Regions from separate parts of the Pseudomonas sp. CC11G genome, predicted to be linked through region 2. Evidence: riboswitches for the same ligand, from Rfam matches in the RefSeq annotation. Region 2 holds a riboswitch; the other holds the start of a gene.
The links. A riboswitch is a leader RNA that binds a small molecule or an ion and turns the genes downstream of it on or off. The one in region 2 is predicted to bind cobalamin.
Positions count from the first base shown of each region.

Region 1: another riboswitch for cobalamin. It lies ahead of AC0V2S_RS02185 (TonB-dependent receptor domain-containing protein); the one in region 2 lies ahead of AC0V2S_RS07090 (CbtB domain-containing protein).

Region 1 is NZ_JBWBZC010000001.1:446,061-453,802, reverse strand. It holds gene dxs (1-deoxy-D-xylulose-5-phosphate synthase) at 1-916, shown strand, start outside; partial or broken gene hemN (oxygen-independent coproporphyrinogen III oxidase) at 974-2,349, opposite strand; cobalamin riboswitch at 2,499-2,727, shown strand; gene AC0V2S_RS02185 (TonB-dependent receptor domain-containing protein) at 2,823-4,724, shown strand; gene AC0V2S_RS02180 (cobalamin-binding protein) at 4,846-5,643, opposite strand; gene AC0V2S_RS02175 (MFS transporter) at 5,643-6,059, opposite strand; gene ribA (GTP cyclohydrolase II) at 6,056-6,676, opposite strand; gene bla (class A beta-lactamase) at 6,817-7,686, opposite strand; gene AC0V2S_RS02160 (retropepsin-like aspartic protease family protein) at 7,704-7,742, opposite strand, start outside.
Region 2 is NZ_JBWBZC010000004.1:166,412-174,153, forward strand. It holds gene cobM (precorrin-4 C(11)-methyltransferase) at 1-743, opposite strand, end outside; gene AC0V2S_RS07080 (cobalamin biosynthesis protein) at 740-1,153, opposite strand; gene AC0V2S_RS07085 (CbtA family protein) at 1,233-1,949, opposite strand; gene AC0V2S_RS07090 (CbtB domain-containing protein) at 1,962-2,147, opposite strand; cobalamin riboswitch at 2,258-2,411, opposite strand; cobalamin riboswitch at 2,668-2,866, shown strand; gene cobW (cobalamin biosynthesis protein CobW) at 2,980-4,032, shown strand; gene cobN (cobaltochelatase subunit CobN) at 4,199-7,742, shown strand, end outside.

The DNA.
Region 1 (7,742 bases), on a different contig from region 2:
GTGCGACATGGCCGACGCCGATAAACGCCTGATGGGCATAACGCCGGCGATGAAAGAAGGCTCCGATCTGGTGGCCTTCAGCGAACGCTTCCCGCAGCGTTATTTCGACGTGGCGATTGCCGAGCAACACGCGGTCACCCTCGCCGCCGGTATGGCCTGCGAAGGCGCCAAGCCGGTGGTGGCGATCTACTCCACCTTCCTGCAACGCGGTTACGACCAACTGATTCACGACGTGGCCGTGCAGCACCTCGACGTGCTGTTCGCCATCGACCGCGCCGGCCTGGTGGGTGAAGACGGCCCGACCCACGCCGGCAGTTTCGATTTGTCGTACCTGCGCTGCATTCCCGGCATCGTGGTGATGACGCCGAGCGACGAAAACGAACTGCGCCGCATGCTGACCACCGGCTACCTGTTCAATGGCCCGGCGGCCGTGCGCTACCCGCGCGGTTCCGGCCCGAACGCGGAAATCGACGAGGCGTTGGTGCCGCTCGAAATCGGTAAAGGCGTGGTGCGCCGCAAAGGCAAAGGCGTGGCCATGCTGGTGTTCGGCGTGCAATTGACCGACGCCCTGCTGGTGGCCGAGAAGCTGGATGCCACGGTGGTGGACATGCGCTTCGTCAAACCGTTGGACGAAGCCTTGGTGCGCCAGATGGCGGCCGAGCATGAGCTGCTGGTGACCATCGAGGAAAACGCGATCATGGGCGGCGCCGGCGCTGCCGTCAGCGAGTTCCTGGCCCGCGAGAACCTGCTCAAGCCAGTGCTGCATCTGGGCTTGCCGGATGTGTACGTCGAACACGCCAAACCGGCAACCATGCTCGCCGAGTGCGGGCTGGATGCGGCGGGTATCGAAGCGGCGATCAACACGCGACTGGCCTTGTTAGCGCCAGTCGATCTGGCGCCGAAGGTCAGCGCCTAAGCAGTAGCTTTAAACAAAAAGGCCGGTCATTTGACCGGCCTTTTTGTTTCCGCTGGGTTAAATCACCCGCGAAAACCGCTGACTGTTCTGCTCACTCAAGTAGTGGTCGAACAGCATGCACACCGAGCGCACCAACAAGCGCCCAGCCGGCAGCACCTCAATGCCTTTGTCGCTCAGGCTGATCAGCCCGTCGCGGGCGAACTGCTGCAACTGTGGCCAGACCTCAGAGAAATAGCCGCGAAACTCGATATTGAACGCGCTCTCGATCAAGCTGAAATCCAGCTTGAAGGCACAGATGATGTGCTGAATCACGGCCCGGCGAATGCGGTCGTCCTCGTTGCACAACAACCCGCGCTCCACGGCTGAACGGCCTTCGTCGATGGCGGCGATATAGCGCGGCAGGTCGCTGCTGTTCTGGCAGTACAAATCACCCAACTGACTGATCGCCGAAACCCCGAGCCCCACCAGGTCGCAGTGGCCATGGGTGGTGTAACCCTGGAAGTTGCGCCCGCATCTTCCTGGGCCACCGCCAGTTCATCGTCGGGCAGTGCGAAGTGGTCCATGCCGATATACACGTAACCGGCGTCGGTCAGTTGTTCGATGCTGCGCTGGAGCATTTCCAGCTTGGCCGCCGGGCTTGGCAGGTCGTCGGCACTGATGCGGCGCTGCGGCATAAAGCGCTCCGGCAGATGGGCGTAGTTGAACAGCGAAAGGCGATCGGGCTGCAGCTCGATGACTTTTTCTACGGTGGCGGCAAAGCGGTCGGGCGTCTGCTTGGGCAGGCCGTAGATGAGGTCGATGTTTACCGAGCGAAATTGCAGGGTCCAGGCGGCTTCGACGATGGCGCGGGTTTGCTCGAAGCTTTGCAGGCGATTGACCGCTTGTTGCACCTGCGGGTCGAGGTCTTGAACGCCAAGGCTGACCCGGTTGAAACCCAGTTCACGCAGCAGGCCCATGGTCGCCCAGTCGGCTTCGCGTGGGTCGATCTCGATGCCGTAGTCGCCGCTGTCGCCTTCCAGCAGGGTGAAGTTTTCCCGCAGGTGGCGCATCAGTTCGCGCAGTTCGGTGTGGCCGAGAAACGTCGGCGTGCCGCCGCCGAAATGCAGTTGCTCGACCACTTGGCGGCGGTCGAGCTGGCTGGCGATGCGGCTGATTTCTTCATGCAGGCGTTGCAGGTAGGGCACCGCGCGGCCGCGGTCTTTGGTGATGACCTTGTTGCAGCCGCAGTAGTAGCAAATGTTCGCGCAGAACGGCACATGCACATACACCGACAGCGGCCGCAGCGCTTTGCGGCTTTCGGCCAGGGCGTGTACCAGCGCGTTGCCGGCGACGTGGTCGCTGAACTGCAAGGCGGTGGGGTAAGAGGTGTAGCGCGGACCGGGGCGGTCGTAGCGGCGAATGAGGTCGGCATCCCAGTGAATGGCTTCGAGCATGGCGGCGGTCCGTGAGGAGCAGGGGCGGCCAGAATAGGGAGCTGCGACAAAGCGGATCTTGACTTGACGCAACTCGACGGAAATTCCCTACACCGTTCCTCGCCTGCTGCCTCTGCCCTTGACCCACCTCCCCGCCCCCGTTAGGGTGCGCGGCGTTTATCCAAACAGGTGCGCCCGGCTTGCAAGAGCCCGGCGTTAAACGGGAAGCCGGTGCGCTCACACGAGCCATGCCGGCGCTGCCCCCGCAACGGTAATCGACCGCAGCCTGGCTGCATGCCCGATCGACACACCACTGGGTTTACCTGGGAAGGTGATCGCGGCAGGAAAGTTCGTCTTTCAGTTGAGAGCCCGGAGACCGGCCTGTGCGGAATCGACTGGTGTTGCGGAGGGCAGCACCATCAAGCACAGGCGTGCTTTCAAGCGCCGTGCTTGCCTATGCCCTCCTCAAAATTTTTCTTTTGAGGATTCACCCCATGAAGCACTTGCACCTCGCCCTGCCGGCCCTGCTCCTGCCGCTACTGGCCCACGCGCAAAGCAGCGACGACTCGCTAAAACTGCCCGAGCTGGTCATCACTTCCGGTCGTATTGCCGAACCAATTAACCAAGCCACAGCGGCTGCCACGGTATTTACCCGCGCCGATATCGAGCGCCTGCAACCCAGTTCCATCACCGACCTGCTCACCCGCGTGCCGGGCGTACAGCTGGTGCAGAACGGCGGGCGCGGCAGCAACACCTCGCTGTTTATCCGTGGCAGCAGCAACACGCAGAGCCTGATTCTGGTGGACGGCCAGCGCATCGGCTCGGCTTCCGATGGCGGCGCCAGCTTGCAGTATTTGAGCCTCGACCAGATCGAGCGCATTGAAGTGGTACGCGGCTCGCGCTCGGCCTTGTATGGCAGCGATGCCATTGGCGGCGTGGTGCAGATTTTCACCCGACGCGGCGACAGCGGTCTGCACCCGAGCCTGGCGGTCAGCGCCGGCAGCAACCAGAGCTTCAAACGCAGCCTGGGTTTGAGTGGTGGCGATGAACAGACGCGCTTCAGCCTCAATGGCAGCCTGGACGAAACGGCTGGCGTCGACCGCACCGGCCCGTCCTACGACTCAGACCAAGACCACGATGCCTACCGCAACAAAGCGCTGAGCTTCAATCTCAGCCATCAGTTCAGCGAGCAAGTGGAAGCCGGCATGAGCGTGCTGGACCAGCGCGGCCGCAACGAGTACGACAACCCGTTCGGCCGCTTCGACATGAGCACGTACCTGAGTTATCCACAGCAGCCGTACACCGACTTCACCCTGAGCAGCGCCAGCACGTTTATCGATGCGCAGCTCAACGACGTGTGGAACAGCCGCCTGGAAGTCGGCCATAGCGAAAGCCGGCAAAAGAATGAAGACAAGCTCAGCGACGAAGTGGGCGTATTCAACACCTACCGCGACGCCGCCAACTGGCTCAACACCCTGCAACTGACCGAGCAGAACAGCCTGCTGCTGGGCGTCGACTGGTACGAAGACGAGCTGCACAGCAGCACCGAATACGACCAGCAAACCCGCTGGAACCAGGCGGCTTTTGTGCAGCATCGTTTCCAAGGCGACTGGTTCTCCACCGAACTGGGCCTGCGCCACGACAAGAACGAGCAGTTTGGCAGCGAGAACACCTGGAACGGCGCCCTCACAGTGCCTGTGGGCGACGCGTTGTCGGTGATTGCCTCCTATAGCGAAGGCTTCCGCGCTCCGGCGTTCAACGAGCTGTACTGGCCGGACGACGGCCAGGGCTATATCGGCAACCCCGACCTGTCACCGGAGCACTCGAAGAACTACGAGCTGCAAGTACGCGGCGAGCACCTGGACACCCGCTGGAGCCTGGCCGCGTACCGTAACGAGGTGCGCGACCTGATCAGCACCACGCTCTACGACCCGGCGACCTACACCTACCGCACGGTGAACCTGAACAAGGCACGCCTGCAGGGGATCGAGCTGAGTCTGGAACGTGAGGTATTCGGTTGGCAGGCCTCGGCTGGCGCCAACTGGCTGGACGCCCGCGACCGCGAAACCGGCCACGCCCTACCGCGCCGCGCCAAACGCACCTTGAACCTGAATATCGACCGCACCTTCGGCAAGCTGGGTTTGGGTGCCAACTGGCAGGCGGTGAGTAGCAGCTACAACGATGTCGGCAATACCCAGGAATTGGCCGGATATGGCCTGCTGGGCGTGCGTAGCAGCTGGCAGGCGAGCAGCGAGCTGAAGCTGGAATTCAAGGTGGATAACCTGCTGGACAAAGACTACAGCCGCGCGCTGTACAGCCATGATGGCGAGAACTATGGGTATCGCGAGGAAGGGCGGGCGGCGACGATTGGGTTTGTCTGGACGCCGGCGATTTAATCCATTCCCTCGTCATTCCCGCGTAGGCGGGAATCCAGACTTGGGCAAGCGGCCCCGTACTCCTGCTGCATTCTGGGTCCCCGCCTGCGCGGGGACGACGGTGGTGGTTTTGTTTGAGGGGTTAACGCATCGGCGCCAGCGCGGCACACAACCGCTCGGTCGCATCCAGCATCTGCAAACTGGGCCGCTCAATGCCTTTATCCGGCACCACCAGCAATTGCTGACGGTGCACGGCCTTGAGTTGCGGCCAACGGGCCCAGCTATCCAGTTGCGCCTGATCGCCACCCACGATCACATGCGGGTTGCGCTGCAGCACCGCTTCAATGCTCACCTGCGGCGCCGGCAGGCTCAGGTCGGCAAACACGTTCTTCGCCCCGCACACGCTCAGCGCATCGCTGATGATCTGCCCACCGCCCACGGTGTACAGGGGCGAATTCCAGATCTGGTAGAACACCGGCAGCGGTTTGCGGCGCTGAAACCGTTGCTTGAGCGATGCCAAGTGTTCGCGAAATTCGTCGGCGCGCTCACGTCCCTGCTGCGCCCGCCCTACTCGCGCACCGATGGCGGAAAATTGCTCGGCCAACTGGTCCAGGCTTTGGGGCTGTGCTTCATAGAGTGGAATGCCAAAACCGATCAGTTGCTGGCGTTGCGCCGCGCTGATGCTGTCGGGCCAGAGCAATAGAAGGTCGGGCTTGAGCGCCAGCAGGCTTTCCATTTCCAGCTGCTCGTAGCGCCCCACCGAAGGCAGATTCGCCAAGGCCGGCGGCCGCTCGCCGCCGTCGAGCACACCGACCAATAAATCGGCGGCGCCTAACTCCAACATGATTTCACTGAGCGACGGTGCCAGCGTCACCACGCGCAATTGCGCCGCCGCAGGCCACGCCAGCAGGCATACCAGGCAGGCGAGGAGGAGGCGCATCAGCCGAGTTGGCGGGGAATGCGGTAGAGCATCAGTATCACGGTGCTGGCCAGCGCGAGCAGGTGCAGCGGAACCGCTTCCAGGCCAGTGAACACGGCAATGGCGGCAATCCATGCCGGCAGGCTGGCAGCCAGAAAGCCCTGGCGCCGCCGCGCTGCCAGGACCAGCCAAGCGTTGGGTTCTTCCGGAGTGTCGAGGGCTTTCTCGGTGGCGATCAGGCTCTGCTTGAAGAGGGTGAACAGGGGCAGCGTGACAAACATCGACGCCATGCCGCCGATAAACAGCGGCATAGCCAGCACCGACACCGTCTTGCTGCCACCAAACAGCAGGTTGAGCACAAATACCGGCGCCAGGGTGAGCGCCAGTTGCCGCCACCATAACAAGCCAAGCCGCTTGCGCACTTCAGCCCGGGTCACAGACTTTCCTCAGCCTCGCCCTGGTGCTGGTTGCCCAGCAAGTGGCCAAGTTTTCCGGACTTGGTAGCCAGGTAGTACTTGTTGTGCGGGTTGTGTTCGATTTGCAGCGGCATGCGCTCGGCCACCGGAATGCCCATGTCAGCCAGCGCTTTGAGTTTGCGCGGGTTGTTGGTCATCAGCTTCAGCGAGGTGATGCCCAGGTGATTGAGCATCGGCAGGCAGATCGCGTAATCACGCTGGTCGGCCGCAAAGCCCAGGCGCTCGTTGGCTTCGACGGTATCGGCGCCGCCGTCTTGCAGCTCGTAGGCGCGGATTTTATTCATCAGGCCAATGCCCCGGCCTTCCTGACGCAGGTACAGCAGCACGCCACGGCCTTCTTTGGCGATGGCGGCGAGCGCTGCTTCCAGTTGGAAACCGCAGTCGCAGCGCAAGCTGAACAGGGCATCACCGGTGAGGCATTCGGAATGCAGGCGACCCAGCACTGGCGCGCCATCGGCAACATTACCGAGGGTCAGGGCCACGTGTTCACGGCCGGTGGCTTCTTCAAGAAAGCCATGCATGGTGAAAACGGCAAAAGGTGTGGGCAGTTGGGAGGCGGCGACGAAGACGACAGACACCGGATGCTCCTAATAAAAAGGCGGATTAATCGCACGGGGGCGGCATTGTAACAGCAGGTTTGACGGCTCGGTCAGCCTGAATTGCTGGCCATAAAGATCAAAGCGGTCGATGCATGCGCTTAAAAATTATAAGGCCTCGTTCAGCCGAGCCAGTCGACCACGATGCGCGTAGCAGCGGCCAGGGTTTCGTTGCGTGGTGCGGCGTCTTTGGCGTTTTGCGTCAGGTACAGCGTTAGCACCACGGGTGCCTTGCCCGCCGGCCAGAGCACCGCCACATCGTTGGTGGTGCCGTAATCGCCGGTGCCGGTCTTGTCGCCCACCTGCCAACTGGCCGGTACACCGGCGCGAATACGCGTGGCGCCGGTGGTGTTGCCGCGTAGCCAGTCTTGCAGCTGCTGGCGTTGCGGCGCTGGCAGCGCCTCGCCGAGCACCAGCTTTTGCAGGCTGTGGGCCATGGCCTGCGGCGTGGTGGTGTCGCGCAGGTCGCCGGGGATGGCGGTGTTCAACTCGGTTTCCCAGCGCTCCAGGCGAAAGTGATGATCGCCAATGGAGCGGGCAAAGGTGGTTACGCCTTCGGGGCCGTCGAGCAGTTTCATCAGCAGGTTGGCGGCGCCGTTGTCGCTGTATTGCACGGTGGCCGCACACAGCTCGGCGACGGTCATACCGTCCTTGATGTGTTGCTCGCTGATCGGCGAATAACTGACCAGCTCGCTCTTCTGGTAGGTAATGCGCTCTTGCAGCAGGCCCGGCGTCAGTTTGCTGCGTTGCAAAATGGCCGCAGCGAGCATGGCTTTGAACGTGCTGCACAGGGGGAAGCGCTCATCGCCGCGGTAGTTCAGTACCTCGCCGTTGCCGGTGTTCAGGGCGACTACGCCGAGCCGACCGGCAAAGCCGGCTTCCAGTTGTGCGAGGCGCTGTTGCGGGTCATCGGCTTCGGCGGCCCAGGCCGGCAGGAGAGGCAACGCGGCAGCGGCAAAAAGAAAGGTGCGGCGGCTCAGGGAGTAAGTCATAGGCCCATTTTCTGATTTTAGTTTTTCGATTCCAGCACCAGCGCACCCTGGTCTTC
Region 2 (7,742 bases):
GGACGAAACAGGTGCGCGTGACCGGCGCGGTACAGGTTGGAATCGGCAAACGCATCGGCCGCCAGCACCCGCCCGACCACAATCAACGCAGTGCGTTGAAACCCTTTGGCCGCTACGCCGGCTTCGATATCGGCGAGCGTGCCCAGCACCCAATCCTGATCCGGCCAACTGGCGCGGTGCACCACGGCAATCGGGCAGTCGGCGCCGTAGTGCGGCAGCAGTTCCTCGACGATCTTCGCCAGGTGCTGCACGCCGAGGTGGATAGCCATGGTGGTGCCGTGGCGCGCCAGGTCAGCCAGCTCTTCGCCGGCGGGCATTTTCGAGCGGCTGCCGTAGCGGGTCAGAATCACTGTCTGGGCGATACCCGGCAGGGTCAGTTCGCTTTCCAGCAGCGCCGCGCAGGCGGCCGTAGCGGTAACACCGGGGATGATTTCGAAGGGGATATTCAGCCGGCGCAAATGGCGAATCTGCTCGCCGATGGCGCCGTATAACGACGGGTCGCCGGAGTGCACGCGGGCCACGTCCTGGCCGTTGGTATGCGCGGTTTCGATCAGGCCGATGATCTCGTCCAGGTGCAGCTCGGCGGTGTTTACCACGGTCTCGGCGTTATGCCCTTCCAGCACCGCTTCGGGCACCAAAGAACCGGCATACAGCAGCACCGGGCAGCTGCGAATCAGGCGTTGACCCTTCACTGTGACCAGCTCCGGATCGCCGGGGCCGGCGCCAATAAAATAGACCGTCATGCGTGTTCCTCTACCCCTGCCAGGGCCACGCTGGCCTGGGCACTGCTGTGTTTGCCGATACGCAGGTTGGCCCGGCGTCCGCTGACCGCTTCCACTTGAGCCAACGCGCAGGCTTCGGCGACGCTGGCTGTGCCGATGGCGCGCTGGGCGATCTCCGACACGTGACCAACTCGATCTTCCACGGCCTGCAATTGCGCCGGCGTAAAAAAGGCCAGCGGCAGGTTCAGTTGCGCCGCCAATGCCAACAACCCCGCTTCGTTGCGCTTGTGCTCCACGCTGGCCAAGCCGCTGAGGTCGGCCAGGCTCAAGCCATTGGCCGCCAGCGTCTGCTCCAGCAACTGACGCAACTGCGCCGCATCGCACCCTGCGCGACAGCCAATTCCAGCAATAAAGGGCGGCACAATCGGCACAAGAAAAACGCCTGCAAGAATTAAGAAAAAACCCGCTGGGGGCATGCCCACCAGCGGGTTTGTGCGCAGCAGCGGCGAATTAAACCGCGTTGCTGCCGGCGAAGCGACGGTACAGCCACGCGCTCAGCAGGCCCAGGGCCGACCAGAACAGCGCGTTGGTGATTAACGAAGCCCAGATGAACTGATGCTCCAGTGCTTCCGGCGCCAGGCTCGAATGCACTTCAGGCTGTGGTGCGCCGATCACATGGGGAACCACCAGCAACACGGCACCCACAACCTTCACCGCCCAGTGACGGGCAAACACCAGCAAGGCCAGGCCGACCGCAGTGCCGGTCGCGGTGCCAATCCACCAGTACTGACGCAGCTGCAAATCGGCAGCGGCGGTACCCGGCAGTTCCGGCGGCAAGCCCAGCGATGGCGCCAGGCAGAACGTGGCGAAACCGGCCAGGCCCCAGAACAGGCCATCACGGGTACGACCCGGCGCACGCAAGGTGTAGAGGCCAGCCAGCATCAGGGCGAAACCGACAGCGACCACCAGGTTGCCGCCAGTGGTGGACAGCACGCGCTGCCAGCCATCTTGCGGCGACCAGGCTTCGCTGCTGTGTTCATGCTCGTGTGCTGCGGCGCCAGCGTCATGGCTGTGTTCGGTAACCACTTGCTCGGTAGCGGGCTCGGCGTTCTCGAAGGTTTCACCCTGGAGAATCAGCGGGGCAACCCAGAAGCTTTGCAGCAAAGTGAGGAACAGGGCGCCCAGCAGGCCGGTAAAGCCGGCGGTCTGCGCAATACGCTTAATCATGACGGCTACCCCTTAGTGGCACGGAAACGCGGCACTGTGACGGGTATCGTGGGCTGCGTTGTGCACCGCCTCGATATGCGAAAAGCCGGCGAAATACACCAGCAAGGCGCCCAGCAAGCCGGCGCCAATCGCCAGAACCAGGCGTTGGGATAGCGAGGCGCTGGCCTCGGCAGAATGTGTAAGGGTGCTACTGGACATGACCGTTCCCTCTGAACTGGAAATGAAAACGTAGCAGAAGGGAACGCACGAGGAGCCGAATGCGCGCGCATTCAGACTTCCGGCTTGCGCCCGCCCACCGCGGGTTTTGCCTACTGGTATGAATTCAGGCCGGTCTCCGGGCTCGCGCTGTAAACAGCGCCTACCGTTGCGGGGGCAGCGTCGGACTAACCACAAAAGGGCGCACCGACTTCCCGTTTCACCTTGCGCACGACGACGCAAGACACCTGAAACAGCGCGCAAGGACACCATTTTCAACGGCAAAGGTCAACGGTGGACTCTTGCTGCCTACCGCCATCTACGCTTATCCGTAAATCTGGATCCCCGCCTGCGCGGGGATGACGGTGATAGCTGCAAAAAACTCCGTCGCCCCCGCGAAGGCGGGGGCCCAGACTGGCTCGCCGGGCGGGATTCTTTTGCAAGAATCTGAACTGCGTACCGACTCATCAGAATGACGGGGGCCTTGATAGGTGCCGAATTTGACCCACACCCCATCACTGCGTAGCCTTGCTCGCTTCGAGGTTCTCCACGCCGTTCAGGTGTGGAGCTAAGAGGGAACGCGGTCTAGCCGCGGCTGCCCCCGCAACTGTGAACAACCTGCTTTCTTCCAATGCCACTGCACCTGCGGGAAGGCGAAGAAAGCGGCCCGGACAACGGGCCAGGTTGAAAGCCAGGAGACCTGCCTCGTAAAGCATTCACGACAACCGGGCGGGGTGATCCGGTAGCGAACGCCTGCTGCGTGCACCCTGCTCGCCGCCGTCCTCGCCGCTGCCCGCCGATCCGATTTCGCTCGCATCACACAGGGCTGCAACCGATGAAAAGCTTGGCCAAACTTCCCGTCACCATCGTTACCGGCTTCCTTGGCGCCGGCAAAACCACCCTGCTGCGTCATATGCTCGACAACGCCGAAGGCCGCCGCATCGCGGTAATCGTCAACGAGTTCGGCGAGCTGGGCATCGACGGCGAAATCCTCAAGCAATGCTCCATCGGCTGCACCGAAGAAGAAGCCAACGGCCGCGTGTATGAGCTGGCCAACGGCTGCCTGTGCTGCACCGTGCAGGAGGAGTTTTTCCCGGTGATGCGCGAGCTGGTGGCGCGCCGTGGCGACCTCGACCAGATCCTCATCGAAACCTCCGGCCTGGCCCTGCCCAAGCCGCTGGTGCAAGCCTTCAACTGGCCGGAAATCCGCAACGCCTGCACCGTGGACGCAGTGATCACCGTGGTCGACAGCCCAGCCGTGGCCGCCGGCACCTTCGCCGCTTTCCCCGACCAGGTGGACGCCCAGCGCCGCGAAGACCCGAACCTGGATCACGAATCGCCGCTGCACGAGCTGTTCGCCGACCAACTGGCCAGCGCCGATCTCGTCATCCTCAATAAAGCCGACCTGCTCAGCCCCGAAGCCCTGGCCGCCGTGCGCGCCGAAGTGGCCGAAGAGCTGCCGCCAGCGGTCAAAGTGATCGAAGCGCGCAGCGGCGTGCTGCCGCTCTCCGTGCTGCTGGGCCTGAACTCGGAAACCGAGCTGCACATCGACAGCCGCAAAACCCACCACGACCTGGAAGACCACGAAGAGCACGACCACGACGAGTTCGACTCCTTCTCCTTCGAGCTGCCGGAAGTGGAAGAAGCCCAACTGCTGGCCGCCCTCAATGGCCTGGTCGAGCGCCATGGCGTGCTGCGCATCAAGGGCTTTGCTGCCATTCCGAACAAGCCGATGCGCCTGCTGATTCAGGGCGTGGGCAAGCGCTTCGACAAACACTTCGACCGCGCCTGGCGCAGCGACGAAGTGCGCGCCAGTCATTTGGTGATCATTGGCCAGGAGCTGGATCAGGCGGTGATTAGCAACGAACTGCGTACGGCGTTGGTGTGACGGTCACGCTCTTTGCTTTTGCCCCCTCTCCCGCTTGCGGGAGAGGGCTGGGGAGAGGGCCGCTTTTCTTCGCCGCTCATTACGGCGCTAAAGATCAAATGCCCCTCTCCCTCGGTCCCTCTCCCGCAAGCGGGCGAGGGATGCAAAACGCGGCGGGCTATTAACCATGCACTTACTCCGCACCCAACCCGGTGGTTTCGTTCCCGCTGATGGCATCGCCCATCTGGCGCAAACCCCTGCGGATGTTGTGATTCTGTGCACCGGCGACTCGCACCTATCCTTGCTCGCCGCCGCCGCACAAACCCTGCCCGACCACTACCCCACCCTGCGCCTGGCAAGCCCCGCGCAATTGCAGAACCACGCCTCGGTCGACCTGTACGTCGAGGAAGTGCTGCAACACGCCAAGGTGATTCTGGTGTCGGTGCACGGCGGCCTGAGTTATTGGCGCTATGGCATCGAGCGTCTGGTGGAGTTGGCCGAGCGCGGCGCGCAGCTGATTCTGGTACCCGGCGACGACAGCCCGGACCCGGAGCTCACCGCCTTGGGCACCGTCAGCGCCGAACAAGCCGACCGCCTCTGGCAGTACCTGCGCCAGGGTGGTGTGGATAACGCCCGGCAGCTATTCCATTACCTGGCCAGCACCTGGCTTGACGGTGAGTACGCCTGGGTCGAACCCAAGCCGTTGCCCCGCGTCGGCGTGTATCACCCGACTGTGGTCAACGCCGGCCTGGCCGACTGGCAGGCTGCCTGGCAACCCGGCCAACCGGTCGTGGGCATGCTGTTCTACCGCACCCATGTGCAGTCGGCGAACACCGCGTTTATCCACAGCTTCTGCGAGTGCCTCAGCGCCCAAGGCCTGAACCCGCTGCCCATCGCCGTCGCCAGCTTGAAAGAAGCGGCGTGCCTGGCCGTGGTGGAAGACCTGCTCGACCAGAGCGCCGCCAGCCTGATCATCAACACCACCGGCTTTGCCCAGTCCAACCCCGAGCAACCCAACCTGCGCCCGTTCCGCCGCGACGTGCCGGTGCTGCAAGCCATCTGCGCGCTGGATAACCAGCCGCTGTGGCAGGCCAACCCGCAGGGCCTCGGCTCGCGCGACCTGGCCATGCATATCGCCCTGCCAGAACTGGACGGGCGCATCATCACCCGGCCGATCAGCTTCAAGGGCCTGGCGTGGCGCAGCGAGCGCAGCCAGAGCGATGTGGTGTGCTACGAGGCGGACCTGGATCGCATGGCATTTGTTGCCGAACTGGCGCGCCGTTGGGTCGAGCTGGCGCAGCGGGGTAACGCGGATAAACGTATCGCCCTGGTGCTGGCCAACTACCCCACCCGCGACGGCCGGATCGGCAACGGCGTGGGTCTGGATACGCCCGCCGCGGCGCTGAATATTCTGCGTGCGCTGCAAGCCGAGGGTTACCCGGTTGACGGTTTGCCGGCCACAGGCACGGCGTTGATCCACGAGCTGCTCGGCGGCGTCACCAATGACCTCGACACCCTCGACCTGCGCCCCTGCGCGCAAAGCCTGGCGCTGGACGATTACCACCGCCTGTTTGCCCGTCTGCCCGAGGCCAACCAGCAGGCCGTGCGCGAACGCTGGGGCGAGCCCGAGCAAGACCCAATGTACCGACGCGATGGCCGCAGCGGCCGCATGATGATCGCTGGCCTGCGTTACGGCCTGACCTTTGTCGGCATCCAACCGGCACGCGGCTATCAGCTGGACGCCAGCGCCGTGTATCACGACCCCGATCTGGTGCCGCCCCACGGCTACCTGGCGTTCTATTTCTGGCTGCGGGACACCTTCGCCATGAACGCCGTGGTGCATGTCGGCAAGCACGGCAATCTGGAGTGGCTGCCGGGCAAAAGTGTCGGCCTGTCCGCCACCTGTTGGCCCGACGCCATTCTTGGCCCGACGCCCAACGTCTACCCGTTTATCGTCAACGACCCCGGCGAAGGCGCGCAGGCCAAACGCCGTACCCAGGCGGTGATCATCGACCACCTGATGCCGCCGCTTACCCGCGCCGAAAGCTACGGCCCGCTGCGCGATATCGAGCGCCTGGCCGATGAGTATTACGACGCCTCGCTGCTGGACGAACGCCGCGCCACCGAACTGCGCAGCGAAATTCTTGCCCTGGTGCGCGTCACCAAACTGGACCATGAGCTGCAACTGCAGATCAACGAAGACCCCAACTCCTGGCTGCCGCAGCTGGATGCGTACCTGTGCGACCTGAAGGAATCGCAGATTCGCGATGGCCTGCATGTGTTCGGCGAATCGCCGGCCGGGCGGCTGCGTCTGGATACGTTGCTGGCCTTGCTGCGTATTCCCCGTGGCGACGGCAAGGGTCGCAATGCCAGCCTGTTGCAGGCGTTGGCCAAAGACTTTGAGCTGGGTTTCAACCCGCTCAATTGCGAGATGGCGGCGGTGTGGGAAGGGCCGCGACCGCAGGTGTTGGCCGGTGTCAGCAGCGACAGCTGGCGCAGCCACGGCGATACCCGCGAACGCCTGGAGCTGTATGGCGTGCAGTTGATCGAAGCCACCCTGAACGACGCGTCACCTGTTTGCGGCGAACAAACCCAGGCCGTGCTGCACGCCCTGCGCGAACAGGTCGCGCCGACCCTGGACGCCTGCGGCCCGGCCGAAATGCACGGCCTGCTCGCCGCCCTGCGCGGCGCCTTTGTGCCGGCCGGGCCGAGCGGCGCGCCGAGCCGCGGGCGGCTTGATGTGCTGCCCACCGGGCGCAATTTCTACTCCGTGGATGTGCGCAACCTGCCCACGCCAACCGCCTGGCGTATCGGTTTCCAGTCCGCCAGCCTGCTGCTCGAACGCCATCTGCAAGACCACGGCGACCACCTGCGTCAACTCGGCCTGTCGGTATGGGGCACCGCCACCATGCGCACCGGCGGCGACGATATGGCCCAGGCCATGGCGCTGATGGGCGTGCGCCCGGTATGGCAGGCCGGCAGCCAGCGGGTGGAAGATTTCGAGATTCTGCCGCTCTCCCTGCTCGACCGCCCGCGGGTGGATGTGACCTTGCGCGTGTCCGGCTTTTTCCGCGATGCGTTCAGCAACCTGATCCGTCTGTTCGACGCCGCCGTGCAAGCGGTGGCCGAGCTCGACGAACCGGACGATATGAACCCGCTAGCGGCCCGCGTCCGCCAGGATCGTCAGCGCCTGGAGCAGCAAGGCATGGCGACCGAGCAAGCCCGTCGCGAAGCCGGCTGGCGGGTGTTCGGCAGCAAGCCTGGGGCATATGGCGCCGGCATACAAAACGCCATCGAAGAGCGCCTGTGGCAAACCCGTGCAGACCTGGCCGAGGTGTACCTGAACTGGGGCAGCTACGCCTATGGCGCCGGAGATGCCGGCACCCCGGCGCGCGAGCAGTTCGTGCAGAAGCTCGAGCGCTTGCAGGCCGTTTTGCATAACCAGGACAACCGCGAGCACGACATTCTCGACTCCAACGATTACTACCAATTCCAGGGCGGCATGCTCGCCGCTGTGGAAACCCTGCGCGGCGCGCCGGTGGCCAGCTACCACGGCGACCACAGCCAGGCCGACAACCCGCGCATTCGCACCCTGAAAGAAGAACTCAACCGGGTTGTGCGCGCCCGCGCGGCCAACCCGAAATGGATCGCCGGGATGAAACGCCACGGCTACAAGGGCGCCTTCGAACTGGCCGCCACCGTGGACTATCTGTGCGCCTTCGACGCCACCA